2 regions of the Rhodococcus sp. NPDC078407 genome follow, and region 2 is predicted to be linked to the other one. Evidence: riboswitches for the same ligand, from Rfam matches in the RefSeq annotation. Region 2 holds a riboswitch; the other holds the start of a gene.
The links. Region 2 has a riboswitch for cobalamin ahead of ACIGGF_RS06240 (ABC transporter substrate-binding protein). Riboswitches for the same ligand answer to the same signal wherever they lie in the genome.
Positions count from the first base shown of each region.

Region 1 (14,612 bases), on a different contig from region 2:
AGCTGTACCGGCGTGAGAAGTGCGTCACTTTGGAACGGAGGATCAGCGAGGGAATGCCGATGTCGAGGCCTCGATGCAACTCCGCGTGCCCGTGGCGGACAGCGCGAATCCAACCGAAAGTGATGGGGAAGCCGGCGAGCGGCTTCCAGTCCAGGTCGTAGTCCCATTCGCCGTTCTCGGACGCGGCGAGCGACAAGCCGTAGGTGTCGAGGCCGCCACCGGGTACTTGCGCCTTGGACCGGAATCGGCCGATGACGTCGATAGCAGCCGTGCCGACGCTGCGAATGGCGGGTGGACCCTGCAGGTCGAACCACGGACTGTTGAGGACGACGCCTGCCAGACCGAGGCCGGCGGAGCCGCCTTCCCGGCGGTTGAGGCGGTTGAGCCACAGCGGCAGGATGAGTCCGCCCGTGGAATGCGCCATCAGCAGCACGGGGGCGTCCCCACGCTCGGTGCGCACCAGGTTCAGTGACTCGTTCAGTTCGACGTCGTACATCGCCAGATCGGTCACGAAGTGCGCTGTGTGCCCCGCACGGCGGGACCGTCCGCATTTGCGGAGGTCCAATGCGTAGAACGCGTAGCCCATCGCCGCGAAGTGCTCGGCGATGTGTCGCTGGAAGAAGTAGTCGGTGAAACCGTGCACGTAGATCACCGCGCGCTCGAAGTTCGAGGTACCGGGCGGTTGGTACCGGACGAGAGTGGCTTCGACCTGCCCTTCGCCGTCCGGATCGTCACCGAGTGGAATGGTCGTCTGCTCGTAGCCGTCGCCGAGGACGTCGGGCACCCAGGTAGTCACAGATCACAACTGTAGTGGGCGCCGCAGGCGACGTCCGAGAAGCACAATCGAGAGCGGGTTGACGTGGTGTCCGATGGGGTAGGCCCAGCTAGTAACCTGACCGCATCGGGTGAACAGCCCTTGACAGCACAGTTCTCCCGTCGAGACCGCCACAGACAAGGAAGTCGATTCTCCAGTGTCCACAGAAGAGCAGGGTAAACGGATCAAGACCGACGTCGTTCTGGTCGGTGCCGGAATCATGAGCGCCACCCTCGGTGCGCTGCTCCGTCAGCTCGAGCCGAACTGGTCGATCGACGTCTACGAGCGCCTCGACGCCGCGGCGGCCGAGAGCAGCGACGCGTGGAACAACGCCGGAACCGGCCACTCGGCGCTGTGCGAACTGAACTACACACCGCAGAACAAGGACGGCAGCGTCGATATTGCCAAGGCGCTCAACGTCAACGAGCAGTTCCAGGTCTCCCGGCAGTTCTGGGCACACGGTATCGAGACCGGAGTGCTCTCCGATGCCAAGAACTTCATCAACCCCATCCCTCACGTGAGCTTCGTTCACGGCGAGGACAACGTGAAGTACCTGCGGGCTCGTTACGACGCACTCGTATCCAATCCGTTGTTCGCGGGCATGGAGTACATCGACTCCAAGGACGAATTCTCGGCACGACTGCCGTTGATGGCGAAGGGCCGCGACTTCTCCGATCCGGTGGCACTGAACTGGAGTCAGGAGGGCACCGACGTCGATTTCGGAGCCTTGACCAAGCAGCTGCTGAACTACCTGTCGGCCGCGGGCAGCACAGTGCACTTCGGTCACGACGTGCGCAACATCACCAAGCAATCCGACGGCACCTGGGACGTCAAGGTGGCCAACCAGCGCACCGGTGCCAAGAAGACGGTCAACGCGAAGTTCGTCTTCGTCGGGGCCGGCGGAGGCGCACTGCACCTGCTGCAGAAGTCCGGCATCGCGGAGATCAAGGGCTTCGGCGGTTTCCCGGTCAGTGGAGAATGGCTGCGGTGCACCAACCCGGAGCTGATCGCGCAGCATTCGGCCAAGGTGTACGGAAAGGCGTCCGTCGGAGCTCCTCCGATGTCGGTGCCGCACCTGGACACGCGCGTGATCAACAATGAGCAGGGGCTGTTGTTCGGCCCCTACGCAGGCTGGTCACCCAAGTTCCTCAAGCAGGGCAAGATCACCGACCTTCCAGGCTCGGTGAAGCCCGGCAACCTGATGTCCATGCTGGGCGTGGGCGTGACCGAACTCGGGCTCGTCAAGTACCTCGTCAGCGAGTTGGCGCAGTCTCAGGCCGACCGCGTGGACACTCTGCGTGAGTTCGCGCCCTCGGTGATCGGCAAGGACTGGGAACTGGTCACCGCGGGTCAGCGAGTGCAGGTCATCCGCAAGAAGGGGCGCGGTGGTGTGCTCGAGTTCGGCACCGCTGTGGTCAACGCGGCGGACGGCACGATCGCCGGATTGCTGGGTGCTTCGCCCGGTGCGTCCACCGCTGTCCCGGCGATGTTGGACGTACTCCAGCGGTGCTTCGGCGACAAGTACGACGCGTGGCAGCCCAAGTTGAAGGAAATGATTCCGTCTCTGGGGGTCAAGCTGGCCCAGTCGAGCTCGTTGTTCGACGAGGTCTGGAGCTGGACGTCCAAGACACTGGAGCTCGAAAGCACGCGCGAAGTCGCACAGCCCACGGGTGTGTGATAGCAAAAGGTATGAATACGCAAGCAGCAGCCCTCAAACGATCCTGGGCACTCGACCTGTCCAACAACACGTTGTACGACCTGTTGAAGCTGCGTGTCGAGGTGTTCGTGGTTGAGCAGGCGTGCGCATATCCGGAGTTGGACGGGCGTGACCTGCTGACCGAAACACGGCACTTCTGGCTCGAACGGGACGGGGAAGTGGTCTGTACTCTTCGCCTGCTCGAGGAGCACGACGACGGCGAGAAGGCGTTCCGTATCGGCCGCCTCTGTACCCAGCGCTCTGCCCGAGGACAGGGCCACACCACGCGCATTCTGCGGGCCGCGCTGGCCGAGGTCGGTTCTGCGCCGTGCCGCATCAACGCTCAGAGCTACCTCGTCGACATGTATGCCAAGCACGGCTTCCTGCCCGACGGTGAGGAAGTTCTCGAAGACGGCATTCCGCACACCCCGATGCGTCGGGGTGGCGGCACCGCGTGGAGCGAGGCCTGACCCTCTCGCAGTACTCGACTACCAGCGAGGTCGTTCCGCAGGCTCCAGTCCTGGAACGAATGCCACACACGGACCTACCGTGTGTGGCATTCGTTCGTTCGGCGGTAGTGTTCGGTTCGAAGTCGGTTGCGGAGAAGTCCTGTGTCAATCAGGCGCGGTCCCGCCACTGTGTTCAGGAGTTTCTTCTATCGGGAGATTCCCCTGTCAGCCAGATCGCCGCCCGGCTTCGCGTATCTCGACCGAACGTCCGGCGCGGAACTCCGGGCACGAAGGGAATTGGCTGTGCAGCAAAGTGGGAGTGTTCCCGAACCGGGATATCCGTTCAGTGCGATCGTGGGCCAGGACCAGCTGCGGCTGTCGCTGATTCTGTGTGCCGTACATCCCGGTATCGGCGGTGTGCTGGTGCGCGGCGAGAAGGGCACTGCGAAATCGACGGTGGTGCGAGCGCTCGCGACACTGCTTCCGGCAGTCGAAGACGAAGAAGGCTCGCACCCGGCGAAGCTCGTGGAGCTTCCGGTGGGGGCCACCGAGGATCGTGTGGTCGGCTCCATCGACCTCGAGAAGGTCCTGCGTGACGGTGAACGCGCCTTCCAGCCCGGTCTGCTCGCGGCCGCGCACCGCGGAGTTCTGTATGTCGACGAAGTGAATCTGCTGCATGATCATTTGGTGGACGTACTGCTCGACGCGGCGGCGATGGGCCGCGTCCACGTCGAGCGCGACGGCGTATCACATTCGCACCCAGCACAATTCGTACTCGTCGGCACGATGAACCCGGAGGAGGGCGAGCTGCGACCGCAGCTGCTCGACCGGTTCGGTCTCGCCGTCGACGTGACGGCATCGCGTGATGTCGACGTTCGCATGAACGTCGTCCGCCGCCGGATGAACTACGAGCGTGATCCGCACGCGTTCGCCGCACAATTCCGCGACGACGACATCGCCGTGGCCGAGCAAATTTTGGCGGCCCGCAAGATCCTCGACGATGTGGTGTTGAGCGACAAGGAACTTCGGCGCATCGCCGCCCTCTGCGCATCCTTCGACGTCGACGGGATGCGCGCCGATCTGGTGTTGGCGCGCACGGCGTCGGCCCACGCCGCGTGGCGGGGCGCGAGCGAGGTGACCGAGGAGGACGTGCGAATCGCCGCCGAACTCGCGCTACCGCATCGGCGTCGCCGCGATCCGTTCGACGAGCCGGGCATCGACGACAAGCAGTTGGACGACGCCATGCGCGACGCTGCGGAACAGGCCGAGCAGCAACCGGATCCCGATCCGGATCCGACCCCCGACGGGGACGGCGACGGTGACGGCGGAGCGCCCGTGCCGGACGGTGCCGACGGGAACGAGTCCTCGGAGTCCTCTTCGTCGTCGGCCGACACCTCGGACAACTCCCAGCCGCAGCCCTCCGGCGCGGGCACGAGCAAGCAAGCAGGAACCCCGGGTGCGCAGTTCAAGGCCCGGCTGCTCGAGGTCCCGGGAGTGGGCGAGGGTGCGCCGGGGCGACGCTCGCGGTCGCGCTCGTCGCACGGACGGTCGGTACGGCCCACCGTCGAGCGAGGCCGAGGGCTGCATCTGGTCGGAACTCTGTTTGCTGCCGCCGAGCATCAGGTCCTCCGCGGCCGCACCTCGGGCCGGTTGAAGCTCGAGCCCGCTGATCTGCGTGGGGCGATCAAGGAAGGCCGTGAGGGCAACCTGATCGTCTTCGTCGTCGACGCCTCGGGATCGATGGCGGCGCGAGATCGACTCTCCGCGGTGACCGGAGCGGTGCTGTCGCTGCTGCGTGATGCGTATCAACGCCGTGACAAGGTTGCCGTCATCACCGTTCGCGGCACGGAAGCCGAGACGGTACTGCCGCCCACGTCCTCGGTGGACGTAGCGGTGACCCGGTTGCGCAACATGAAGACCGGTGGTCGGTCTCCGCTGGCGCAGGGATTCCTGAAGGCCCGGGAACTCGTTCTGCGAGAACGGGTTCGAGACCCGCTGCGCCGCGCACTGGTGGTGGCGCTTACCGATGGCCGAGCCACCGGAGGCGCCGACCCTGTCGGCCGCGCCCGCATCGCCGCGGCCCGCATCGCGTCGGACAAGATCGCCTCGGTCGTCGTCGACTGCGAATCGGGCATGGTCCGTCTCGGACTGGCCGCCGATTTCGCTGCGTGTCTCGGGGGCGGCTACGTGGCGCTTGCGGACCTGTCGGCAGAGCAAGTCACCGCCGTCGTTCGCGCAGCGGCGTAGGGGGCACGCGATGCCTCAGGGTGTACCCGCCGCCGGCACCGTTCCGCAGGACGGCCTCACGACGCGTCAGCGCCGCAATCTGCCCGTCCTCGCCGTCCATACCGGCCCGGGCAAGGGCAAATCGACCGCCGCGTTCGGGATGGCGTTGCGGGCGTGGAACCAAGGGTTCGATGTCGGGGTGTTCCAGTTCGTCAAGAGTGCCAAGTGGAAAGTCGGCGAGGAAGCGGCGTTCCGGACTCTCGGCGAACTGCACGAGAGCACCGGCGTCGGCGGAGCCGTCGAGTGGCACAAGATGGGCGAGGGCTGGTCGTGGACTCGTAAGAAGGGGAGCGACGTCGACCACGCCGAGGCAGCGGCGGAGGGTTGGCGGGAGATCGCGCGGCGGATCGAGCAGGAGTCGCACCGCTTCTACGTGTTGGACGAGTTCACCTACCCACTCAAGTGGGGTTGGGTCGACGTCGCGGAGGTGGTCGACGTTCTGATTCACCGACCGGGCAACCAACACGTCGTCATCACCGGGCGGGATGCGCCGGCCGAGTTGATCGAGGCCGCGGATCTGGTCACCGAAATGGCCAAGCTCAAGCATCCGATGGATGCCGGGCGCAAAGGACAGCGAGGCATCGAATGGTGAATTCGTCGTGTCCCGCGGTGGTCATTGCCGCCCCCGCGTCGGGCAGCGGAAAGACGACGGTGGCCACCGGGTTGATGGGCGCACTACGTGCGGCCGGCCGAAAGGTCGCACCGTTCAAGGTGGGTCCGGATTACATCGACCCCGGCTATCACGGCCTGGCAGCAGGACTGCCGGGGCGCAATCTCGATGGCGTGATGGTGGGTGCCGACCGAATCGGGCCACTGTTCCGGCACGGCAGTCGAGGCTGCGACATCGCGGTCGTCGAAGGCGTCATGGGACTGTTCGACGGCAAGATCGACATGACCGGCCCCGGCGAGGCGTCCGCCGAGGGATCGACCGCACGGGTGGCGGCGATGCTCGGTGCCCCGGTGATCCTGGTGGTCGACGCCCGCGGGCACAGTCAGTCGCTCGCCGCTGTGCTGCACGGGTTCTCGACGTTCGACTCCAGCGTCCGCATCGGCGGTGTGATTCTCAACCGGGTCGGCAGTCAGCGTCACGAGGATGTGCTGCGTCAGGCGTGCGAGCGGGTGGGTGTGCCGGTGCTCGGCGCGCTGCCGCGAATGAGCGAACTGGTGGTGCCGTCACGACATCTGGGTCTGATCACCGCCGTCGAACACGGCGGTGCCGCCACCGACGCAGTCGACGCTATGAGCGCACTGGTCTCGCAGTTCGTCGACATCGAGGCAGTGAGCGCCTTGGCTCGATCGTCGGTGACAGCGCCGCAGTGGTCACCGGAAGACGAGGTGCGCAGGTCCGACGGATCCCCGGTCGTCGCGGTGGCGGGTGGGCCCGCGTTCACGTTCGGCTACACCGAGCACGTAGAACTTCTCCGAGCCGCCGGGGCCGACGTCGCGGTGTTCGACCCCCTCCGCGACGGATTGCCCACGGGCACAGCAGCAGTGGTGCTGCCGGGCGGATTTCCGGAGGAGCACGCCGCTGCACTGGCAGCGAACGGGCAATTGCTGACCGACATCAGGACAGCCGCGGCGCGGGGATTACCCATTCATGCGGAGTGTGCTGGATTGCTCTACCTGGCAACACGATTGGACGGCCACGCGATGGCAGGCGTCGTCGATGTCGATGCGGAGTTCGGAAACACGCTCACCCTGGGGTATCGCGACGCCGTCGCTCTCGAATCCTCGGCGCTGTTCGATGTCGGAACACGGGTCACCGGGCATGAATTCCACCGCACGAAGCTCGTCGCGACGCGTGATAGCGCCCCGTCGGCCTGGGGGTGGCATCGACAGCTGGCCGACGGCAGAACCGCGGCGCGCGAGGGTTTCGTTCGAGGCGGCGTTCACGCGTCGTACCTACACACGCACGCAGCGGGGAATCCGGATGCGGTCAGCCGATTCGTCTCCGCGGCAGTCGATTACGCGCACGTATAGGGAATTCGACCGTGCGAGTGGTGGTGGGAATAGGTGCCCGAGGCGGTGTCGGTGCTGAGGAAGTCCTGCGGGCCATCTCGCTGGTGCTGCAGCCGCACTGGCGTGTCGAGGCGATCGCCTCGATCGACCGCAGATCGGATCTGGTGGCAGCAGCGTCCTCGAACCTCGGGATCCGAGGAGTGATCTACTCGGCCGAGGAGTTGTCGTCGGTGTGGACTCCGTACGCGTCGCAACGGGTTCTCGACGCCGTCGGAAGCGTCAGTGTGGCCGAAGCCGCAGCACTCCTGGCCGGTTCGGCACAGCGGTTGCTGATCCCGAGATCGGTATGCGGGCCGACGGTCGTCGCGGTCGCGGAAGTGGCCGACGTGCCCACGAATCTGCGTCACGGACTGGCGAAAGCCGACGGACGAGGGCACTGTGAATCGAATGACCTCCGATAGCCCTGTCCTCCTCGGCCCGATCGTCCGATACGTGGGCACCGAAACCGCGACCCTCTGGTTCGAGACCGCCGAATCGACGACTGTAACGGTGGTGACCGATGTCGGCGTCCGCGGTGCCGAACGAACCTGGGGCGTACACGGCCATCACTACGCGCTGGTTCCACTCGAAGGCTTGCCCGCCAATTCTGCGGTGCACTACGAGGTGTTCGTCGACGAGCAGAAGGTGTGGCCGCGGGAAGGCCGGCGGGCAGCGATCCATACGGTAGACGCCCTCGGACCCGTCACGTTGGCGTTCGGATCCTGTAGGCGAGGCGACAATTACAGCGAAGAGTCTCTGAAACAGATCGGAGCCGACGCGCTTGCCGGACTCGGGAACGCTCTTATCGAGGAGGATCCGAGCCGCTGGCCACAGGCATTGCTACTTCTCGGTGACCAGGTCTATGCCGACGACCCCTCGCCCGAGATCGTCGAGCGATTGCAGGCGCGACGGCAAGCTGGGCAGGGACCGACGAGCGCGGTCGGTACCGATGCGGAGAACGAAATCTGCGACTTCGAGGAGTACTCCTGGCTGTACCAGGAATCGTGGGGGCTCGAGCCGGTTCGGACTCTGATGGCGAGCATCCCGTCGTGCATGATCCTCGACGATCACGACCTGCGCGACGACTGGAATTCCTCCGCGTCCTGGCGTCGGGATATCGAGACTCGGCCGTGGTGGAACGACAGGGTGATCGGCGCTTACTCGTCGTACTGGGTGTACCAACACCTGGGCAATCTGTCGCCGAAGGAATTGGCGGGGGACGAGATGTACGCGTCGGTTCGATCTGCTGAGACCGACGCAGATCGGGAAAAACTTCTGGCGGACTTCGCGATACGAGTGGATCGCAGGCCCGAGACCGGACGCTGGAGCTTCTACCGCGACTTCGGCGACACGCGGCTGATCATGATCGACTCGCGATGTTCGCGAAACCTGGATCCGAACAACAGAGAAATGGTGGACGCGAAGGAGTGGAAGTGGGTACGTGAGCGTGCGCTCGAAGCCACTCCGCGACACCTGCTGTTCGGGTCGTCGTTGCCCTATCTGATGCTGCCTGCTCTGCACTACCTCGAGCAGTGGAACGAGGCTGTGGCGCAGGGAAGTTGGGGCTCGATGTCGGCCAAGGTGGCCGAGAAGATGCGGATCGGGCTCGACCTCGAGCACTGGGCCGCGTTCACCAACTCCTTCAACGACATGGCTGCGTTGACGCGTGAGCTCTCGCGCGGGGAAAACAAGCCCGCCTCCATCATGTGGTTGTCGGGCGACGTGCATTGCTCCTACGTGGCGAACGCGGATTTCGGTGTGGGCGGACGCGATGTGCCGGCAACGTATCAGCTGACGATGTCGCCTTTCCGTAATCCGCTCGATCTCCCGATCCGTGCGGTCAACAAGCTGGCCATCAAGCGACCCGCGGCCCGAATTCTGTCCACGCTCGCGCGTGCTGCTCAGGTAGGACCGTCCGGAGTCGAATGGGAAGCCGAGGCGGGGCCGTGGTTCGACAACGGCGTCATGTTGCTGACGCTGCACGGCGATTCGGCGCGGTTGCAGGTGCGCCACGCGCACGTCGACGATGCGGGTGAGCAGGTGCTGACCGAGACGTCGAGTCTGGCTCTGGCGTAGAGAACGAGAAAACGATTGGCCATCGCTCGGCCGATGAGGTTGGCTGGTTCGCTGTGGCCCACCTCGAACTCAACGACATCGTCTACTTTCTGCCAGACGGGCGGCAGCTGCTGAACGGGGTCGGATTTCGAGTGGGCGACGGTGCCAAGACGGCGCTGATCGGCCCCAACGGAACCGGCAAGACCACGCTGACGAGGATCATCGCGGGTGACGAGACCCCCGACGAGGGCTCGGTGTCGAGTTCCGGCTCGCTCGGAGTGATGCGGCAGTTCGTCGGTCAGCTGCGGGACGACTCGACCGTGCGCGATCTGCTGCTCTCCGTGGCGTCGCCGGCCGTGCGTGCGGCGGCCACGGCACTCGACGATGCCGAGAACACGATGATCGAGGTCGACGACGAGAAGACCCAGATGAAGTACGCGCAAGCCCTGTCGGATTGGGGTGACGTGGGCGGTTACGACCTCGAACCGTTCTGGGACAAGGTCACCACCGCTGCGCTCGGTATGTCGTTCGACCGGGCCAAGTGGCGCGCCGCATCGACGCTCAGTGGCGGCGAACAGAAGCGTCTGGTGCTCGAAGCGCTGTTCGCGGGGCCGGACAACCTGTTGCTTCTCGACGAGCCGGACAACTACCTCGACGTGCCGGGTAAGCGGTGGCTCGAGGCGACCATTCGCGACTCGGACAAGTCGGTGCTGTTCATCAGCCACGATCGCGAACTGATCGCGAACGCCGCGAACCGAATCGTGACCCTCGAACCGGGGGTGAGCGGCGCGACGTCCTGGGTGCACGGCGGGGGATTCGCGACCTACCACGCCGCCCGGGAGGACCGGAATGCTCGGCTCGACGAGCTGCGGCGGCGGTGGGACGAGGAACTGGTCAAACTACGGGCTCTGGTGTTGCGTCTGCGCGAGAAGGCGAAGTTCAACGACGGCGTCGCCGCTCGCTACCACGCGTCACAAACGCGATTGGCCAAGTTCGAGGAGGCCGGGCCTCCCGAGGCAGTGCCGTTGAAGCAGCACGTCACCGTTCGGCTGCGAGGCGGACGAACGGCCAAGCGCGCGTTGGTCTGTTCGGCTCTGGAACTGACCGGCCTGATGAAGCCGTTCGACACCGAGATCTGGTACGGAGACCGCGTCGCCGTGCTGGGCTCCAACGGTTCCGGCAAATCGCACTTCCTGCGATTGCTTGCCAACGGTGGCACGGATCCCGAGAAGGAGCACGAGCCGGTCCAGGAACTCGCACTCGATCCGGTTCCGCACACCGGCACCGCGGTGCTCGGCGCACGCGTCCGGCCCGGGCTGTTCGCGCAGACCCACACTCGTCCGGATCTGGCGGGCAACACACTCCTCGACATCTTGCACATGGGCAACGAACACCGCGACGGTATGGGTAGAGAGGCCGCTGGTAGGGCACTGGACCGCTACGGTCTGGCCCGAGCGGCCGAGCAGTCGTACGACAATCTCTCGGGCGGGCAGCAGGCCCGCGTGCAGATCCTTCTGCTGGAACTGTCCGGCGCAACGCTGTTGCTGCTGGACGAACCGACCGACAACCTCGATCTCATGTCGGCCGACGCTCTCGAAGACGCGATCGCCGCATTCGAGGGGACCGTCATCGCGGTGACGCACGACCGCTGGTTCGCCCGCAGTTTCGACAGATTCCTGGTGTTCGGCAGCACCGGGCAGGCGTACGAATCCGACGAGCCCGTATGGGACGAAAAGCGAGTTCAGCGCGCGCGGTAGCGTTTCTTCCCGTGAACGCGACTGATTCTCCCTATTTGGTCGGCCTGAATCTGGACGGACGACGTGTCGTCGTGGTCGGGGGCGGCACCGTCGCGCAACGGAGGTTGCCGCTGCTCATCTCGTCCGGTGCCGTGGTGCACGTCATCACTCGCGAGGCCACGCCCGCAGTGGAGGCGATGGCGACCGCCGGGCAGGTGACCCTCGAATTGCGCGACTACCGCTCCGGTGATCTCGCCGACGCCTGGTATGCCATTGCCTGCACGGACGAGGCCGAGACCAACGTCGCCATCGTCGCCGAGGCCACCGCGTCCAAGATCTTCTGCGTCCGCGCCGACATCGCCAAGGACGGAACGGCGGTCACTCCGGCGTCGGCCGAATGGGACGGGTTGACCCTCGGTGTGCTCGCCGGTGGTGAGCATCGGAGATCGGCCGCCGTGCGCAACGCCGTGATCGAGGCTTTGCAGTCCGGAGTCGTCGCCGATTCGGCCCACGCTCCGATGACCGGCGTCGCACTGGTCGGCGGCGGCCCGGGCGACCCGGATCTCATCACCGTGCGCGGCCGCAGACTGCTTGCCTACGCCGACGTCGTGGTGGCCGACCGGCTCGCTCCACCCGAGCTCCTCGCCGAGCTGGGACCGCACGTGGAGGTCATCGACGCCTCGAAAATTCCGTACGGCCGGGCGATGGCGCAGGAGGCGATCAATCGAGCTCTCATCGACGGCGCGAAAGCGGGCAAGTTCGTGGTTCGGCTCAAGGGCGGCGACCCTTATGTGTTCGGTCGGGGATACGAGGAGCTCGAAGCGTTGGCCGCCGAGGGAATCCCGGTCACCGTCGTGCCCGGCATCACCAGTGCGATCTCGGTCCCGTCGTCAGCCGGAATCCCGGTGACGCATCGCGCCGTCACCCACGAGTTCGTCGTCGTCAGCGGTCACGTGGCTCCCGACCACCCCGATTCGTTGGTCGACTGGGACGCGCTGGCCAAACTCAAGGGCACGATCGTGTTGCTGATGGCCGTCGAGCGGATCGGCAAGTTCGCCGACGTACTCATGGCAGGCGGCCGGCCGTCCGACACCCCGGTCATCGTCGTACAGGAGGGCACCATGCGCACTCAACGTGAAGTTCGGGCGGATCTGAGCACCGTCGCCGAGGCCGTGAGCGAAGCAGGCATCAGGCCTCCTGCCATCGTGGTTATCGGAACCGTTGCCGGTTTCTCTGTAAACGCCGGTAACGTGAACGCTCGTGCCTGAGTCATCGATGTCCCAACCCCCCGCCACCGAGATCAAGTACCCGGTGACGACCCGGGCGTTCGGGATGGCGATCATCGTCCTGAGCGGCCTGCAGTTGATGGTGGTCCTCGACGGCACGGTGGCCAACCTGGCCCTGGCACCTCTGCAGGCGGACCTCGGCTTGTCCGACGCGGGGCGCAACTGGGTGCTGACCTCGTACGCCTTGGCGTTCGGTGGACTGATGCTGCTCGGTGGCAGGCTCGGCGATGCGTTCGGGCGAAAGAAGATGTTTCTGGCCGGCGTCGTGCTGTTCACGATCGCCTCGCTGCTGTGCGGTCTCGCGGTCGACGAAGCCACGCTCGTGGCGGCGAGGGCCCTGCAAGGCGTGGGAGCTGCGGTGGCGTCGCCCACGGCGTTCGCATTGGTGGCAACCACCTTTGCGCCCGGCCCGGTGCGCAATCAGGCCATTGCGATCTACGCGGCCATGACAGGTGTCGGTTCCATCGCGGGTCTGATCATCGGCGGCGCACTGACCGAGGTGTCCTGGCGCTGGATCTTCCTGATCAACGTGCCGATCGGTGTGGTCATCGCGGTGCTCGCGGTCGTGTCGCTGCAGGAGACGGTCGGGGAGAAATTGCCGCTCGACGTTCCCGGCGCGATTCTGGCCACCCTGGGCTGCACCGGTGTGGTGTTGGCGCTGAGCGAAGGTACCGAGTTGGGCTGGACCAGCCCGATCGTCATCGTGTCGCTGATTGCCGGGCTGCTCTTTCTCGGACTGTTCCTGCTCGTCGAGCGGCGTGCCGACAATCCGCTGCTGCCGTTCTCGCTGTTCCGCAACCGGGATCGGGTCGCGACGTTCGTGGCCATCTTCTTCGCCGGTGGAGTGATGTTCTGTCTCGCCGCCTACGTGGCCCTGTTCGTCCAGGACATTTTGGGGTACAGCCCGCTGTACGCGGGCCTGGCGTTCGTACCGTTCGCCTTCGGCCTCGGTGCCGCTGCCTTCCTGGCGTCGCAGCTGGTGACTCGCATTGCTCCGCGGTGGTTGATCCTGAGCGGTGCCGTCATCATGGTCGGCTGGCTCATGGTGTCGGTTGCGACGATGGACGCCGATTCGTCCTACTTTCCCGGGCTGTTCTTTCCCGTCATCGGCATCGGCTTCGGTGTCGGCCTGACGGTCGTGCCCCTACCGCTGTGCGCCATTGCCGGAGTGAGCCCCACCGAGATCGGACCGTTGACCGCGATTTCGCTGGTTGCCCAGACGCTCGGTGGGCCGTTGGCCCTCGCCGTCATCGGCGCCTTGGTCACCTCGCGAACCCTCTCGTTGGGCGGAATCTCCGGACCGGCGACGCTGATGAACGAGGGCCAGCTCGATGCACTGAGCTCGGGCTACATGTTCGCGCTGTTCTGCTGCGCCGTCTGCGCCGTGGTCGCGGGTATCGCTGCGGTGTTCATCCGCTTCACCCCGCAGCAGGTCGCTCAGGCTCAGGCTGCGCAGGAAGACGCTCAGAAGGGCTGATCCCTCAGCTTTTGCTCACCGCGCGTGCGCCAGGGCCGAGCGCCGTCGTTGAGTATGCCGACAGAATGTTCGGCCGCGCACCTGCACAGGTAGGCAACCGAATATTCTGTGGGCAGATGTCAGCGGCTCAGATCGGCCCGATTCGCCGCGGCCTGGCCCGAATCCCACCCCTCGGCGTCCAGACGAGGACCGCGCATCGGTTTCGCGGTGGGGAACAGCCGGTCGAATTCGGCCTCGACGGCGACGGTCTGCGCTGCCAGTATCGGTAGGAGGTCACCGGATTCGTGGCGAACTTCCTCCAGCGCGTGCGCGTCGGCGTCGCTCAGCCGGTCTCCGATTCGGATCGCGTACGCGTAGAGGAACGCCTTGCCGAATGCCGCCGAGCCGGCCTTCTTGCGCTTCTTGGCCTCCGGGGAATGGCCGAGGGCGCGGGTGGCCTGCACCAGCAGTGAGGTGAACAGCAATTCGGTCTGCTCCACATCGACCGGGGCTCCGACCAAGGTGGCAACCGCGAACTCGGAGTCCCAGATTGCCTTGACCCGGTTGGCCGTTCCGACGACGTGCAGTAGCTGCGCCTTGGCCGGGGCATGCGGGCCGTCCACGTGCACGCGTCGACCATGCAAATCGACGTGACCCTGCGCCAGCAGCATGGTGTCGATGGAGTAGCGCGTCATCAGCTCCTGCGCCTTGGCCGTCAGCGTTTCGGCTTCCTCCTCGAAGTCGGTGGCGTCGGCCTTGGCCAGCAGACCACGAATCTTGGTCAGCATCTTGGTGTTCGGTGAATCGGAGCCCGCGACACCCGTCACCGTGGGACG
Region 1 is NZ_JBITUQ010000009.1:79,757-94,368, reverse strand. Features, by position in the region: gene ACIGGF_RS11800 (alpha/beta hydrolase) at 1-796, opposite strand, end outside; gene mqo (malate dehydrogenase (quinone)) at 972-2,492, shown strand; gene ACIGGF_RS11790 (GNAT family N-acetyltransferase) at 2,504-2,980, shown strand; cobalamin riboswitch at 3,066-3,216, shown strand; gene ACIGGF_RS11785 (magnesium chelatase subunit D family protein) at 3,257-5,206, shown strand; gene cobO (cob(I)yrinic acid a,c-diamide adenosyltransferase) at 5,217-5,837, shown strand; gene ACIGGF_RS11775 (cobyrinate a,c-diamide synthase) at 5,831-7,225, shown strand; gene ACIGGF_RS11770 (cobalamin biosynthesis protein) at 7,237-7,665, shown strand; gene ACIGGF_RS11765 (alkaline phosphatase D family protein) at 7,652-9,319, shown strand; gene ACIGGF_RS11760 (ATP-binding cassette domain-containing protein) at 9,373-11,055, shown strand; gene cobA (uroporphyrinogen-III C-methyltransferase) at 11,067-12,302, shown strand; gene ACIGGF_RS11750 (MFS transporter) at 12,310-13,797, shown strand; gene ACIGGF_RS11745 (DUF2786 domain-containing protein) at 13,917-14,612, opposite strand, start outside.
Region 1: it holds a riboswitch for cobalamin, as region 2 does, so the genes downstream of both, ACIGGF_RS11785 (magnesium chelatase subunit D family protein) here and ACIGGF_RS06240 (ABC transporter substrate-binding protein) in region 2, are expected to answer to the same signal.

Region 2 (14,612 bases):
TCCGGAACGGGTGCTGTCGGATCTGCGGGCACGTTACGAACAGGCCAAGGCACGCGAGCGTCCCAACGTCAGAGCGCGTCCGACAACGGACCGGATCTATCGACGATCCGGCTGATACACCCACACCATGTGTCGGCCGGTCTCGGACGCGGCAGCGATCGACCGATGCTCGACGCGATCCAGAGCAAAACCTAGCCTTTCGGGTACGGCTATACTCCTCGAATTAGCTGCGTCACAATGTATTTCGACACGTTTGATGTCATCCAACTCGAGTGCTTCTTCGACGAGCCTCGCCGTCGCCTCGGTCATCACCCCACGTCCTTCGGCGTCGGCGTCGAGCCAGTACCCCAATTCGATTCCGCTCGGACCGATTCGGCGATGCATTCCGATCTTGCCCATGAACGACCCGTCGGCGCGATCGAATATTCCGAAATCGAACATCTCGCCGGCCTCCCATTGCTCGCGCGCAACTGCGATACGAGCCATCTGTACGGTGACCTGGGCAGCTTCGTCCGTCACCCATCCCATCCACGGCAGTAGTCGACTTCTATTGCGGGCGATCGCTTCGGCAACGGCGACGGCATCGTGCGCCGACTCGCGACGAATGACCAGGCGATCGGTCTCGATCCATTCGGGAGGTGCAGGGACCATGATGACCAGTCTGGCGGCCCTGCGGCATATCGGCGAGCGGTTTTCCGCGCTCACTCGCCTCCCGTAGGTCCACTCGATGTGACATCGACGGGTGGAAAGGCCATCGAAAGTCACATCGAGTGGGACGGGGGTGCGATGCGGGTCAGGAAGCCGACCAGGATCGCCAGGACAGTTTTTCGATGATGATGACTGGACCATTGGGTCTGTTGTTTTCGTATTGACTGTATTTCGCGACCAGGGTGTCGGTGGCGAGAGTGCCTTCGGTGCTGGAGGAGTCGGCGATGTGGGCGTTACCGTCCGCGCGGATCCACCAGAGTTGGGACCAGTCGTCGGTGTAGTGGTCGACGATGAGGCTGACGGCGGGGTCGGCGCGGATGTTGTCGAGTCGCTGGAGTTTCTGGGTTGTCTTGGGTTTCCAGTCGATGGCGGTGAAGATGCGATCGCCGGTGGGCGCGACGGCGAAGACGATGGGAACCAGGTGTGGTGTGCCGTCGGGGTTGATGGTGGAGAGCTGAGCTCGGGGTACGTCGGTGAAGCGTTGAATTTCGTTGTCTATCTTCACGTTCGGTTCCTCGGGTTAAGCGGATTCGCTGTGGGTGCTGTGTCGGGCGATGAGTTGTTCGAGTGCCGCGCTGGACATGGGCCGCCCGAGTAGGTGTCCTTGGCCGAAGGTTACGCCCATGTCGGTGCAGATCTGCAGTTGTTCTGCGGTCTCGATTCCTTCGATGACGGTGTCTTTGCCGAGTGTGGCGGTGACGTCGACGAGGGCTGTACACAGCGTGATCATGGCGCGGCGTCGATGCAGGTTGTCGCTGTCGAGGTGTTGGGTGAGGGATTTGTCGATCTTGAGGATGTCGACGGGTAGGGTGGCGAGCCGCTCGAGGGAGGAGAAGCCGGAGCCGAAGTCGTCGATGGCGATGAGAACGCCGTGGCGTTGGACGTCGCGGAGTTGATAGTGCACGGCGTCGAGATCGTGCAGGGTCTGTGATTCGGCGAGTTCGATTGCAAGCCGTCCGCGTTCGATGCGGTAGGCGTCGACGATGGCGATGACGTCGGTGGCGAGGTTTCCCGTTGCGAAGTGCGCGGGGCTGACGTTCACTCCGATCTGGAGGTGGATGTCGCGGGCCTGCCAGTCGGCGATCGTGCGCGCCACCTCGGTGATGATCCAAATGCTCAGTGGGACAATGAGGTCCGCGTCCTCGGCGAGAGGGATGAAGGTGTCCGGCATCAGCAGCCCGAGTTCGGGGTGGTCCCATCGGATGAGGGCTTCTGCACCGACGACGTTCCCTGTCGCCAGTTCGACGATGGGCTGGTAGACCATTGTCAGTTCGCGCTCGACCATGGCGACGCCGCGGAGCCGTTCGATGAGTTCGAGGCGCGTGCGGTTGGTGTGATGCAGCTCGTCGGTGAAGACGTGATGCTTGTTCCGTCCGACGGCTTTCGCGGCGTGCATCGCTGCCGTGGCATTGTGAAGCAATTGCGTTGCGCTGATGTCGATGTCGGTAGTGGAGGCGACCCCGACGCTGGCGGTGAGGGTCAGTTGTCGACTGCCCAGCTCGAAGGCGGGCTCGAAGATGCTGGCGAATCCGGAGGCCATCGCGCGGGCGGCGATGGAGTGGCATCGACGTGCGATGACGACGAACTCGTCGCCGGCCAGTCGGCCGATGGTGTCACCGGGGCGCAGAGACGCGACGAGTCGGTCGGCGATCATGCACAGCAGTTCGTCGCCCAGGGCCGGCCCGAGTGCGTCGTTGAACTCCCGAAATCCGTCTATGTCGACCAGTAGGACGCTGAAGTGGTTGTCCGAGCTGTCGTCGTCGAACTCGGTTGTGATGAGTGCCAGGATTTCTTCACGACTGGCAAGCCCGGTCAGCGCATCGTGCCGGGTGACGGCGACATGACGGGGCGGCGCGTCGTGCTCTCGGCTCACAGTTCCCCCTCATGGCCGGACAGCCACAACGGATACTAGCTCAGAGTTTGCTATCACGCTATAAACCGGGCTCATCCCCTTTTTACGACCTATTAGATCACGTTCTACTTGGTTTGCGGCCCATTTTCGGGTCCTGTCGAGCGTCGCTCTTGTACCTTCCAGGCGGCGGCGTCCACGTGCTCGCTCAGTCCGAGCACCCACCGAGCCGCCGAACGCCCTTGGTCGAACAGGGACTGCGCCACCGTGGTCAGCCCCGCGGCCGCTGCGGCGTCGGAGTCGTCCCATCCGGTAACGGCAAGAGTCGAGGGAATGTCGATTCCGGACGCCGCCGCCGCATCGAGCGTTCCGAGGGCGAGCTCGTCGCTCATCACGAGCAATGTGTCGATTGCATTGTCCTGTAGTAGCTTACGCGCCGCACGATCACCCTCTGAGCGCCCGTTGTGAGTCGTGAACAGGGTCGGCACCGTCGACCAGTCGATGCCGAGACGCACGCACGCGTCGCGGTAACCGTCGAGTCGGGCGCGCGTGACCGGCATCGAGATGCTCGACGGGTCCGCGCCGTGTGTCACCGACGACGTGCGTCGCGAATCGGGTCGTAAGGCCACGATCGCCGGGTGTTTGCGGTGCTCCAACGCAACGGTGGCCACGGCGTCCGCCGCGGCGCGGTCGTCTATGGCAATCCACTCCAGGCCCGGATGGTCGGGCCCACCTTGGATGCAGGTGGGGCGGCCGGTGTCGACGAGCACGTCGAGGAGTGGGTCGTCGCGCTCGGTGGTCCACACCACGTATCCGTCGACCTGGGCGTCACGGATTCGGGCATTGTCGTTGTCCCGGTGCAGGTTCGGCAGCATCATCAGTGCGGTGTCGGCGTCGAGGCACGCGTCGGCGATTCCGGACAGGAAACGTCGAGCCTGCGGATCCTCGAATGCGTAGGTGAGCTTTTCTCCCAGTACGACTCCGATGCTGTTGTGCTTGCCACTGCGCAACGATCGGGCCGCGCGGTTGGGTCCGGTATAGCCGAGGTGGGCCGCTGCCGCGTGGACGCGGTCCTTGGTGGCGTCGGAAACGCGGCTCGGTCGGTTGTAGGTGTAGGACACACTCATCGTGGAAACGCCCGCGGCCGCGGCGACGTCGGCCATGGTCACCCGAGTGTTCACCGGCCTACTGTAGCGCGGCAACACACGGTGTGTAACGATACACATCATGTCGTCACCCACTCCGAAGCTGCTCGTGCTCGCTGCAGCCGCCTTCATCTACGTCACGGCAGAAACCCTGCCGGTGGGCTTGCTCCCGGAGATATCCGGCGACCTCGGTGTCACCGAATCGGCCGTCGGCCTCCTGCTGACCTTCTACGCCTACGGCGTCGCCGTGATGACGATGCCGTTGATCAGGTTCGTGCGCGAGTGGCCACGTCGACGCGTGGTCGTCATCACCGTTGCCGCTCTGGCACTGTCGCAAGTTCTCTCGGCCTTATCGATCGGCTACCCGATGCTGGTGATCTCGCGCATGCTCTGCGCCGCAACGCATGGCATCTTCTGGGCCGTCGTTGCGCCCGTCGCGGCGTCGCTTGCGCTGCCGGGAAAGCAAGGCAAGGCCATCGCCACGGTGTATGCGGGCACATCGTTGGCATTGGTTGCAGGCAACCCACTCACCGCCGCACTGGGGCAATGGCTCGGATGGCGCACCGCAGCAACGATTCTCGGTCTGGTGGCGACCGCCATCGCGGTAGCCTTGTATTTCGTACTCCCCTCCCTACCGGCCGGTCGCACTTTTTCGAACACCGAAAAGACACCACGGGTGCTCGACGGCACCCTGACGATTCTGTGTGGTGTGACGTTTCTGGCCGTCCTCGGTCATTTCGCCGCGTATACCTATTTCGCTCTGATCGTCGATCGCGCAATCGGTTCGGCAGGAACCACTCTGACGCTGATGTTGATGCTGTACGGCCTGTTCGGAGTCGTGGGCATTTGGGTGATCGGCAGAACGTACGACCGTTGGCCCCGTCACTCCACCATTGCAGCCCTCGGTGCCGTTGCCGTCGCGGTGGCAGTTCTGTGGTGCACGCTCAGTGGAGCGCCGGGCAGCTTCGCCGTGTTCGCTGTCGTGGCCATTGCGTTGTGGGGGATGGCATTCACCACACTCCCGGTGTGCATCCAGTCGGCGGTGGTGCGGGCTGCTCCGGCCGATGCGGACAAGGCTTCGGCAATCTATGTCGTCGCCTTCCAGCTGGCCATCGCCACCGGCGCTCTGGTGGGCGGAGTGGTCGTCGATGTCAGCGGCATCGCAGCCGTCACTGCCGCTGCCACCGTGCTCGTCGCGGCAGCGCTGATCGTCGTCGTATCGGCGCGCAGGACCTTTCCGCGCAACCATGCCCAGGAGCCGGTGACGGCACGCTGACCGTCGAGGTACCCCGCAGGATATGGTCGGCACGCGACGAACGAGGGAATCCGGTGCAATTCCGGAGCTGGCGCGCAACGGTGACGGGTGAGAGCTCGAAGTCCGAATGCTCGGTCGTCGTGATTCACCCCCACCCGCGGCTCCGCGACACGAGCCCCAAGCAGGAAGCTCTTCGATGCGCACCACTCTCGCCGTCTTCGGCGCTGTCTCGATCCTTGTCCTTGCCGCCTGCTCGAGCGCAGCGACCCCGCAGGCGTCCACCGACACGTCCGGCAATTATCCGCTGACCATCGACAATTGCGGACGCGAGGTCGTCGTCGACGCGCCGCCCCAACGCGCCGTGTCGTTGAATCAGGGCTCGACGGAAATCCTCCTTTCTCTCGGACTCGCGGACCGGATGGTCGGTACCGCCACGTGGACCGACCCGGTGCGCGCCGATCTCGAAACCGACAACGCGAAGGTTCCGAGGCTGGCGGACAACAAGCCGTCACTGGAGGTGGTGCTCGATGCCGAGCCGGATTTCGTTTCGGCGTCGTTCGGCGGCACCCTCGGGGCGGGAGGTGTGGCCGACCGTGACCAGTTCGAGCAACTCGGTGTGCCGAACTACCTCTCGCCCACCGACTGCACCGGCAAGACCGACGAGAGCGTCAACTCCGACGGAGCCCGCACCCAACCGCTGGAAATAGAAACCGTCTACGACGAGATTCGGGATCTCGCGGCTATTTTCGACGTGCGTGACCGAGGCGAACGGCTCGTCGGCGATCTGCAGGACCGCTTCGCGACAGCGTCCGATGCCGTCGACGCCGCGGGAGTGACGTTGGCATACTGGTTCGCCGATACCGACACCCCGTACATGGCCGGGTGCTGCGGCTCGTCGGGCATCATCACTGATTCTGTCGGTGCCGAGAACATCTATGCCGACACCACCGATGAATGGCCACAGGTGAATTGGGAAAGCGTTCTCGACCGAAATCCCACTGCGCTTGTGCTGACAGACCTGAGTCGACGCAGTATCGCCGGTGATGCTTTCGACAGCAAGATCGGATGTCTCGAATCCAATTCCGTCACGAGTCGACTGAGCGCCGTCGAGAACAAGCGCTACATCGTCGTCAACGGAGCCGACCTCAATCCCTCGATCCGCACCGTCGACGGCGTCGAGAAAGTGGCTGCCGCCCTGCAGAACTGGGGCCTGGCCACCCGATGACCCGAACCGATCGCGGGTTGCTGATCCCGCTTCTGCTCGGGGGGTGTGCGGTGCTGGTGCTCTCGATCGGCGTGGCCGTGACGATCGGTCCGGCCAGTGTGTCGGTAGCCGACGTGTATCGAGTCATTCTGGGGCACATCGGAATCGGATCGGCAGGTGTGAGCCGCATCGACGACGGCATCGTCTGGCAGTTGCGGTTGCCCCGAACGCTGCTCGCTGCCGTCTGCGGTGCAGGCCTCGCACTGTGCGGAGCCATCATGCAGTCGCTGTTGCGTAACCCCCTCGCCGACCCGTTCGTATTGGGAATCTCGTCGGGCGCATCCACGGGCGCGGTCGTCGTTGCAGTACTCGGCGTCGGCGGCGGCGCACTGTCGCTGTCGACCGGAGCATTCGCAGGAGCGCTGCTGTCGTTCGTCCTGGTGATGCTGCTCGCCGCTGGAGCGGGTGGTGGAAACGACCGAGTCGTACTGGCGGGAGTGGCTGGTACTCAATTGTTCTCGGCTCTGACGTCGTTCATCGTCATCTCGTCCGCCGATGCCGAACAAACGCGGGGCGTGTTGTTCTGGCTGCTCGGCTCCTTGAGCGGTGCCGACTGGATGGACGTCGCGCTGTGCGGTGCGGTCACGCTGTTGGGAGTGACAGTGTGTCTGTTCAACACCTCCGCCCTCGATGCATTCACCTTCGGGCACGACGCGGCCGCATCCCTCGGCATTGCGGTGAAATGGGTGCGAATCCTCCTGCTGATCATCACCGCATTGATCACTGCCGCGCTCGTCAGCGCCGCAGGGGCGATCGGATTCGTGGGGCTGGTTCTCCCACATGCTGCTCGCTTTCTCGTCGGGGCGCGGCACCGCCGACTGCTACCGACGACGGTGGTCATCGGAGCCATCTTCATGGTGTGGGTCGACACCATTGCGCGAACAGTGTTCGCACCTCAGGAAATACCCGTGGGAGTGGTCACGGCACTGATCGGAGTCCCGGCCTTCGCGCTCATTCTCTTCCGGCTCAGGAGATCCAGATGACACTGCACGCCAGAGACATTCGCTGGACACGCGGCGGTCACCCCATTCTCGACGGCATCAGCTTCGAGCCGGAGCCCGGGGAGACCATCGGCTTGATCGGCCCCAACGGATCGGGCAAGTCTTCCCTGCTGCGAATCCTTGCCGGCATCGTCGCGCCCGACAGTGGCGACGTGCTGCTCGACGGAGACAGCCTCCGCACGGTGCGTCGACGGCGGGTCGCCCGGCGCGTGGCCTTGGTCGACCAACACTCCCACACCGACGTCGACATCAGCGTCCGCGACGTCGTCCGACTCGGGCGAATACCGCACCACGGAATACTCGGCGGAGAAGCAGCGGAAGACGACATCGCAATAGCCCGGGCCCTCGACGACACCGCCATGGCGTCCAAAGCCAGCCGGCGTTGGCACACTCTCTCCGGCGGCGAGCGCCAACGCGTCCAAATCGCGCGCGCTCTGGCTCAACAGCCCACGGAACTACTGCTCGACGAGCCGACCAACCACCTCGACATCCAGCATCAACTCGACATCCTCACCCTCGTCGCTGGCTTACCCCTCAGCAGCTACATCGCCCTGCACGACCTCAACCTCGCTGCGATGTTCTGCGACCGCATCATCGTGCTGAACAACGGCACCATCGTGGCATCGGGAACTCCGACACACGTGATCACCGAGCACCTGGTTCGCACGGTCTACAACGTGCAGGCCAGCGTGACGAATGCCGACAACTATCCACAGGTGACCTATCGCCGTCCCACACCTACCCACCCCGGAGTCCACTCGATGTGACATCGACCCCCGAAAAGGCCACCAGATGTCACATCGAGTGCCGGCAGAAGTGGCGCAGCGGAGGACCGGGCCTGCGATTTCAGAGTTGGCGCAGCTTCTTCTCGAATGCATCGATGCGTGTGGTGTCCTCGAAGAAGTCTTCCTGCGAGACGATTTTTCCCCAGCTGGTACGCACCAGCAGCACCGTGCGATTGCTGTAGTACTCGGTGCCGTCGGCCGAGTGTGCGTGATCGTCGAAGCGCACGAGCAGCGTCATTCGCCAGGGTGCGCCGCCGCTGAAGATTTCGGTGATCTGACCTTTGATGCCGGCGGCGACGAAGTCCTGGAAGAACTTCTCGATGGCAGGGCGGCCACGATGGGTGCCCGACCAGCGGCTGTCACCGTCGGCGAATTTGAGTACGGCGTCTCGGTGGAACGACGCCAGCAGGGGACGGTAATCGCCGTTGTTCAGAGCCTCGATATTTCGTTGCAACTGGACTGTCAGAGCTCGCATCACCAAGAGCTTGATTGCGAAGGCCGTCGAGACGCCGGCCAGAAATCTCAGTTGCATACCCATACGTTTGCCTACCGTTCACCGGCGTGTCAATCGAGATGGCGGTACGTTCGTTCGATGATTCACCACGTGCAGGTCGCATGTCCGGCGGGCGGCGAAGACCGAGAGCGTGAGTTCTACGCGGGTGCGCTGGGCTGGCAGGAGATCGCGAAGCCGCCGATGTTGGCTGTGCGTGGGGGTTGTTGGTTTCGGGTGCCGGGTGTGGGTGGTCCTGATGGTGAGGTCCACATCGGCATCGAGGACGACTTCCGACCGGCACGGAAGGCTCACCCGGCCTTCGTCGTCGATGTCGATGCGACCGCTGCAGCGTTGACGTCTGCCGGCTACCCGGTTGCGTGGGCGGACTCGAATGAAATTCCTGGGCGACGACGGTTCCACACGCGCGACGGAGTGGGTAATCGAATCGAATTTGTTGCAGCACAATAGTTTAAAGGACTACGGAGATGGGTCCGGTCGATATTGGGAAGACCACGTACATCAGTGACGCAAACAGTACTCACAGGAAAGCAAAACGCTGAGAGTCGCCCCGTGACGCGCGGACCAAGCCGAAGAGAACCTACAGCGGTGCCGACGCCGACAGCTCGAACAGGGACGGCTCCACACCCTTCTGTCGAGATCAAGCCGTGTCTGCGACGATGGAGCGCGTGACGATGTCACCCGAGCGAGTAACGTCATCGAGCTCGACGATCGGGCTACGGCAGGCGGAGGCGTCGTGGATACGGTAGCGGCATTCTGGCGCGACGCGGATGACTCCGACCCCGCTCGAATGCGAGTCGAGTTGGAACAGTTGCTCTCTGCTGCATCGCTTCCGGTTGCCCATGCACTGTTCGAGCGTGCGTCGCTCGAGGACTTTCTGGACAATCCAGCGGCTGCTGTGCCGTTGTACGAAGCGTCCCTGTCCGGCGGGCTCGACGATGACCGAGAGAATCGGGCCCGAATTCAGTTGGCGAGTTCATTGCCGAACCTCGGGCGACCGACAGAAGCGCTGCACGTGCTCAAGGATTTCGAATGCGCGAACGAATACATACCCGCACGAGACGCATTCGTGGCGCTGATCCTCTGGGATATCGGGGATGCGGAGCAGGCTCTGCGGCGTGCCCTCGGAGCAGCCGGCCCGGCGCTCGGAAGATACAGGCGGGCGGTCGGTGCTTACGCAGCCGAGTTGTCGACACGACCTGAGGAGAATCCATGACCGGCAGTGCATTCGATCCACACGTCCTTCTCGAGCAGAGTCGAATCGGCGTGTTGGCCACCATCAAGTCCAGCGGCCTTCCGCAGCTGTCTCCGGTGACGCCGTTCTACGATCGCGCCGCCGGGACAATCCAAATATCGGTCACGGAGGGACGGGCGAAAACGGCCAACTTGCGCAGAGATCCGCGCGCCGCTCTCGAAGTGACCAGCGGCGACGGCACGGCATGGGCAACGGCGGAGGGAACCGTCACCCTCACCGGCCCGGGTACGTCCCCGAACAGCCCCGAAACCGAGGCGTTGGTCGACTACTACCGCGCCGCGGCCGGTGAGCACCCTGATTGGGGCGAATACCGAGCAGCCATGGTCGCCGACCGACGAGTGTTGGTGACCATCGCTGTGACCCATGTCTACGGTCAGTCCCTCACCTGACGCCCCTCGTGTCCACCAAATGTGACATCGACTATCGAAAGGGCCACCGAATGTGACATCGAGTGCACGCACCGGTGCCTCAGGTGAGCTGATACACGTCCAGCTCTACGGAGCTCGGCAATCGATGGCCGGATCCGACGAACAGTCTTTCGTTCATCCAGGCCAGGCGACCGGCGGCGGAGGACAGGCGTGGTTGGCTTCGGAAATAGATGCGATCGGGGGGCACCTGTTCACCACGGAGGAGTGCGGCGATGTCATCGTCGGCGCCACTTCGTATGCCCATGTTGTGTACGGCGATTCGCTCGCCTTCGTCGGTCTCGAGCGCGTATCTGGCGTCCAACTCGGTGAGTGTGGCCGTGCGGAGAATCTGGTGATCCGCTCCACCGGGTAGGACTCGGCCACGCAATAGTGGACCCTCGACGGTCCCTCCGAGGATCGGGATCAGGCGACGGTGCCCATCGACCACCTCGCCCAGGTCGATCGGTTCGCCCACGGTCACCGACAGATGTGCGATGAAGATCAGCTCGGGGCCCATGTCAGTTCGTCCGGTCGGCGAAACCGTCGGGCAGATCGGTGGGTGCAACCGACACGACCGACTCGTCGTCGATACCGACGTGCTCGAACAGAGTGATTCGGGCGAATTCGGGAACCACGTAAATGGGGTAGGTAGGCCCGGCATCACGGTAGGCGCGCATCTCGTCGAGATGGTCATTTTGGTACAGAACGGTTTTCGTACCGTCCAGCTCGATCCACTGAGGGAAGAAGATTGTGCCGTGCAGACGTCGCTTGCCGGGTATTACGTTGACGACGACGGATGTTCCGGTGGGCTCGTTCCAGGAGATCTTGTAGACATCGTCGTCGAGTTGGACGAGGTCGACTTCTTGATTCTTGACCCATCGGCCGCCGACCATGCCGGTGTGGATGCGGTAGTCGATGGTGGTCGCGTTCTTGACGTACATCTCGTACTGCCAGCCGTTGGCGTAGGTGTAGATGAAGCGGTAACCGACGATGCCGCTGAGGTCTTGAGTCGGAACAGGATTCTGGACGGTCGTGTCTGCGCTCATGAATCCATGTTGTCACCAAACTATGTTTGCCGCAAAACTAATTGTGAGACCATCGAACCATGCACTCCACCGCGATCGAACTCGGTCGGCTACTGGGACCGCTGCGACGGTCGCTGCTTCGTGCGACGCGAGAAGCCGCCCGTTTACCGGACCTCCCCGACTCGCACGTCGAGGTCATGCGAGCCCTCGTTGCTGAGCCGAAGATGAGCCCGGGGAGCCTCGCCGAACACCTGAACCTTGCTCGATCCACCGTGAGCAATCTGATCAAGGCAATGGTCGACGCCGAACTCGTCGAAAGATCGGCTGCCTCGGACGACCTACGTGGAGCGGCCCTCACCGCATCACCGAAGGCAATTTGCTTATTGGTGGAGTACGACGCGGTGAGCTCTCAGGTGCTCTCCGATGCGCTCGACGAACTGACCCCGGCCGGTCGTCGAGCACTGGCTGAGGCCACGCCAGCTCTGGCCGACCTCACGAGGATTTTGGCTCGCCGTGTTTCCTGATTTCGATGTCCGAGATCCTGCAGTCCACTCGATGTGCCATTGACCCTCGAAAAGGCCACCGGATGTCACATCGAGTGCACGACGCGTCCGTGCACCGAGGGGGTCAGCTGCTGGCGTTCAGATCTCTGACCAGGCGAGGTGTGCGCAACTGGCTGACGGTCGTCAGCCAGAGGCGCGGGGGATACGACAGTCGAATCAGGAAGTAGTTGACGTACTCGATAGCGCCGAAAAGCCAGACGGAAACCACTGCAATACCGGTACCGAGTTCGTGGGGACACCACACGATCACTCCGCATGCCCCACCGACCAGCAGCGCAACGTTCATGAAGCGGAGGGTGCGGTACACCGTGCGGATCAGGGGCGGCATGGGATGTCGCTCCACCCAGGACCGCGCGAGCAGCCAGTACACACCCGCTTGCGCGAGCACGACCAGCAGTGGAATCAGTGCGGACCACAAGGCCAGGCGGTCGTGCCGGTTGTCGATCTTCGGCAGCACTATGAGCAGGGCAATAGTCAGAAACACAGCTGCCGCGGCCAGTTCACCGAGTCCCAGCGACAGATATCGCCGACGCAATTCCTCGCGCCGAGCCCTTCCCATGACGCCACACTATCGGGCGAGGGGCACCGGAATTGCTCTCCTCGGTCCACTCGATGTGACATTGACCCCCGAAAAGGCCACTGAACGTCACATTGAGTGTCGATGGGAGGCGGCGATGGGAGGCGGCGATGGGAGGCGGCAATGGGTGGCCGGAGATGACTATCGACTGCGTTGGATGGGAAGCCAAAGTTCGCCGGTTCCCGATGACCAGTCTGGGGAGGCATCGGTGACAGTGAGGATTTCCGGTCCCGGGATGATTTCGTAGGGGTTGGAGGGGAACCATTCGCTGAAGGCGTCGGCCCAGAGTTGTTGGAGTGCGGGGGCGAGTGCGGTGTCGCTTCGCGCTTCGAATACCGCCCAGGTCGATGCGGGCACGGTCAGGGTGTCCCATTCGGGTGGCGCGGGTGAGGTGGTGGCGACGGCGAAGTAGTAGTCGAACAGACTGCCGTCTTCGCGTTCGGGCTCGAAGCCGTCGCTGACGAAGAGGATGTCGGACAATTCCGGAAGGTCGGCGAGTCCCCTCAGCCTCTCCCCGGTTCCGGGGTCGAGGCTTCGGTGGAAGTCGGTCATGGCGGTGTTTTCTCCGTGAAACTTCAGTGGGATCCGGGTGGATTTGCCGACGACGTGGAATGCGGGCAGTTCGGTGATGCGGTATCGCATGGTGCTTCGTCCTTCGATGGTGAGGTGAAATGTCACTGCTTGTCTGGAACGGAGGATGGCTCCGGGCCGGCGTGCTCGAGATGGTGTGATGCCGTGCAGGTCTCGGAAGGCGCGGGTGAATGCGTCCGCGGTGTAGCCGTATTTGCTCGCAACGTCGAGTACACCCCGTCCATCGAGAATGTCTGCTGCTGCCAGTGTCATTCGGCGTTCTCGGATGTAGTGCGACAGTGGTAACCCGGCGAGTGCCGAGAAGACGCGCCGAAAGTGATACTCCGAGGTGAGTGTGATTCGAGCGAGCTCGCTCGCATCGATCTCGCGGCCCAGATTGTTCTCGATGTAGTCGAGTGCTGCGTTCCATCGTTCGAGCATGTGCCGGTGACCTTCCTTCGTTCTGTTCGAAACGATAGGAGCACTGCCGCGATGGAGTCTCGACTTTCCGTGCCGCGAAAGGTCGGATCGAGTTGCCGGTGGTGTCGATCGGAACGCAACGTAATTGATGCCCGTGGTGCGCAGCGTCACGACCGGCCGCACCACGGATTTACCCCGTCCCACCAGGGCCTGGTGAACGGACAACTATTTCGGGGGACAGCGATAAACGAAGAGATCGCCGACGTCGACGAGCGTGAACCCGGCACGCTCGAGCACTCGACGCGAGGCGACGTTCGCCCGGTCCACCTGAGCGACCATCGGAAACCCGTCCGTGTGATCCCCTGCAAGGGTGATCAGTTCGCCGGCGTAGCCACGACCCCACCGGGACGGATGCACCCAGTATCCGATCTCCGTGTGGTCGGATCGTCGAATCAGACTGAGCAAGCCGACGGCGTGGCCGTCCTCTTCGGTGCCGATGAACCATCTCGGCACGTCCGGCGTCGACGTGTCCTTCGCATTCAGGGTGCGCGAAAACCGACTGTCGAATTTCCCCTTACTCCAGGGCTTTCCATCACCGACCCACTGCACGATTTCGGGGTCCGAGGCCATCGAGAACAGAAAATGGCCGTCGGAAAGAACAGCGGGGCGCAACAGGATTCGCGTCATAACTGTCGGATCTTCCCAGTCACCATAGACGAACTGTAGCCCCGGACCGGAGCGATCATTGCGCGTAAGATCCTGTCACGCAGTAAGACACAGGGTAATAGGCTCGAAAAGACCCGAACACGGTAACGACGCACACAGTCGGCCGCCACAATGCCCGCAAGGAGACCCGGCCACATGAATCTCACCGATTACGACGTCCTGAGCTTCGATTGCTACGGGACGCTGATCGATTGGGAAGCCGGCATTCTCGAGGTGCTCGAAGCGTGGGCACAGCACGCCGGTTCGCCGCTGTCCGGCGACGAGCTTCTCGAGGTGTATTCGGTCAACGAAGCTCAGGCACAGCGAGATTCGCCCAGTGCTCAGTACCCTCGAATACTCGCCGACGCCTTCGTGCGGACCGGTGACTCGCTCGGCATACCTGTCTCGGCAGAGTGGGCGGACAAGCTCGGGGCTTCCGTCCCGGACTGGCCGGCTTTCGAGGACTCGGCCGACGCGTTGTCGTCCCTCGGCGAGAGCTACAAACTTGTCATCCTGTCCAATGTGGATCACAACGGCTTCGCAGGGAGCAATCGCCGGCTCGGGGTGCAGTT
Region 2 is NZ_JBITUQ010000004.1:44,600-59,211, reverse strand. Features, by position in the region: gene ACIGGF_RS06270 (hypothetical protein) at 1-115, shown strand, start outside; gene ACIGGF_RS06265 (GNAT family N-acetyltransferase) at 97-651, opposite strand; gene ACIGGF_RS06260 (TIGR03668 family PPOX class F420-dependent oxidoreductase) at 794-1,213, opposite strand; gene ACIGGF_RS06255 (putative bifunctional diguanylate cyclase/phosphodiesterase) at 1,229-2,581, opposite strand; gene ACIGGF_RS06250 (LacI family DNA-binding transcriptional regulator) at 2,686-3,738, opposite strand; gene ACIGGF_RS06245 (MFS transporter) at 3,785-4,978, shown strand; cobalamin riboswitch at 4,986-5,111, shown strand; gene ACIGGF_RS06240 (ABC transporter substrate-binding protein) at 5,154-6,182, shown strand; gene ACIGGF_RS06235 (FecCD family ABC transporter permease) at 6,179-7,204, shown strand; gene ACIGGF_RS06230 (ABC transporter ATP-binding protein) at 7,201-7,989, shown strand; gene ACIGGF_RS06225 (nuclear transport factor 2 family protein) at 8,069-8,539, opposite strand; gene ACIGGF_RS06220 (glyoxalase) at 8,600-8,968, shown strand; gene ACIGGF_RS06215 (tetratricopeptide repeat protein) at 9,255-9,734, shown strand; gene ACIGGF_RS06210 (PPOX class F420-dependent oxidoreductase) at 9,731-10,162, shown strand; gene ACIGGF_RS06205 (DUF3237 domain-containing protein) at 10,242-10,697, opposite strand; gene ACIGGF_RS06200 (phenolic acid decarboxylase) at 10,699-11,226, opposite strand; gene ACIGGF_RS06195 (MarR family winged helix-turn-helix transcriptional regulator) at 11,286-11,729, shown strand; gene ACIGGF_RS06190 (hypothetical protein) at 11,833-12,327, opposite strand; gene ACIGGF_RS06185 (helix-turn-helix domain-containing protein) at 12,487-13,356, opposite strand; gene ACIGGF_RS06180 (GNAT family N-acetyltransferase) at 13,561-14,022, opposite strand; gene ACIGGF_RS06175 (haloacid dehalogenase type II) at 14,197-14,612, shown strand, end outside.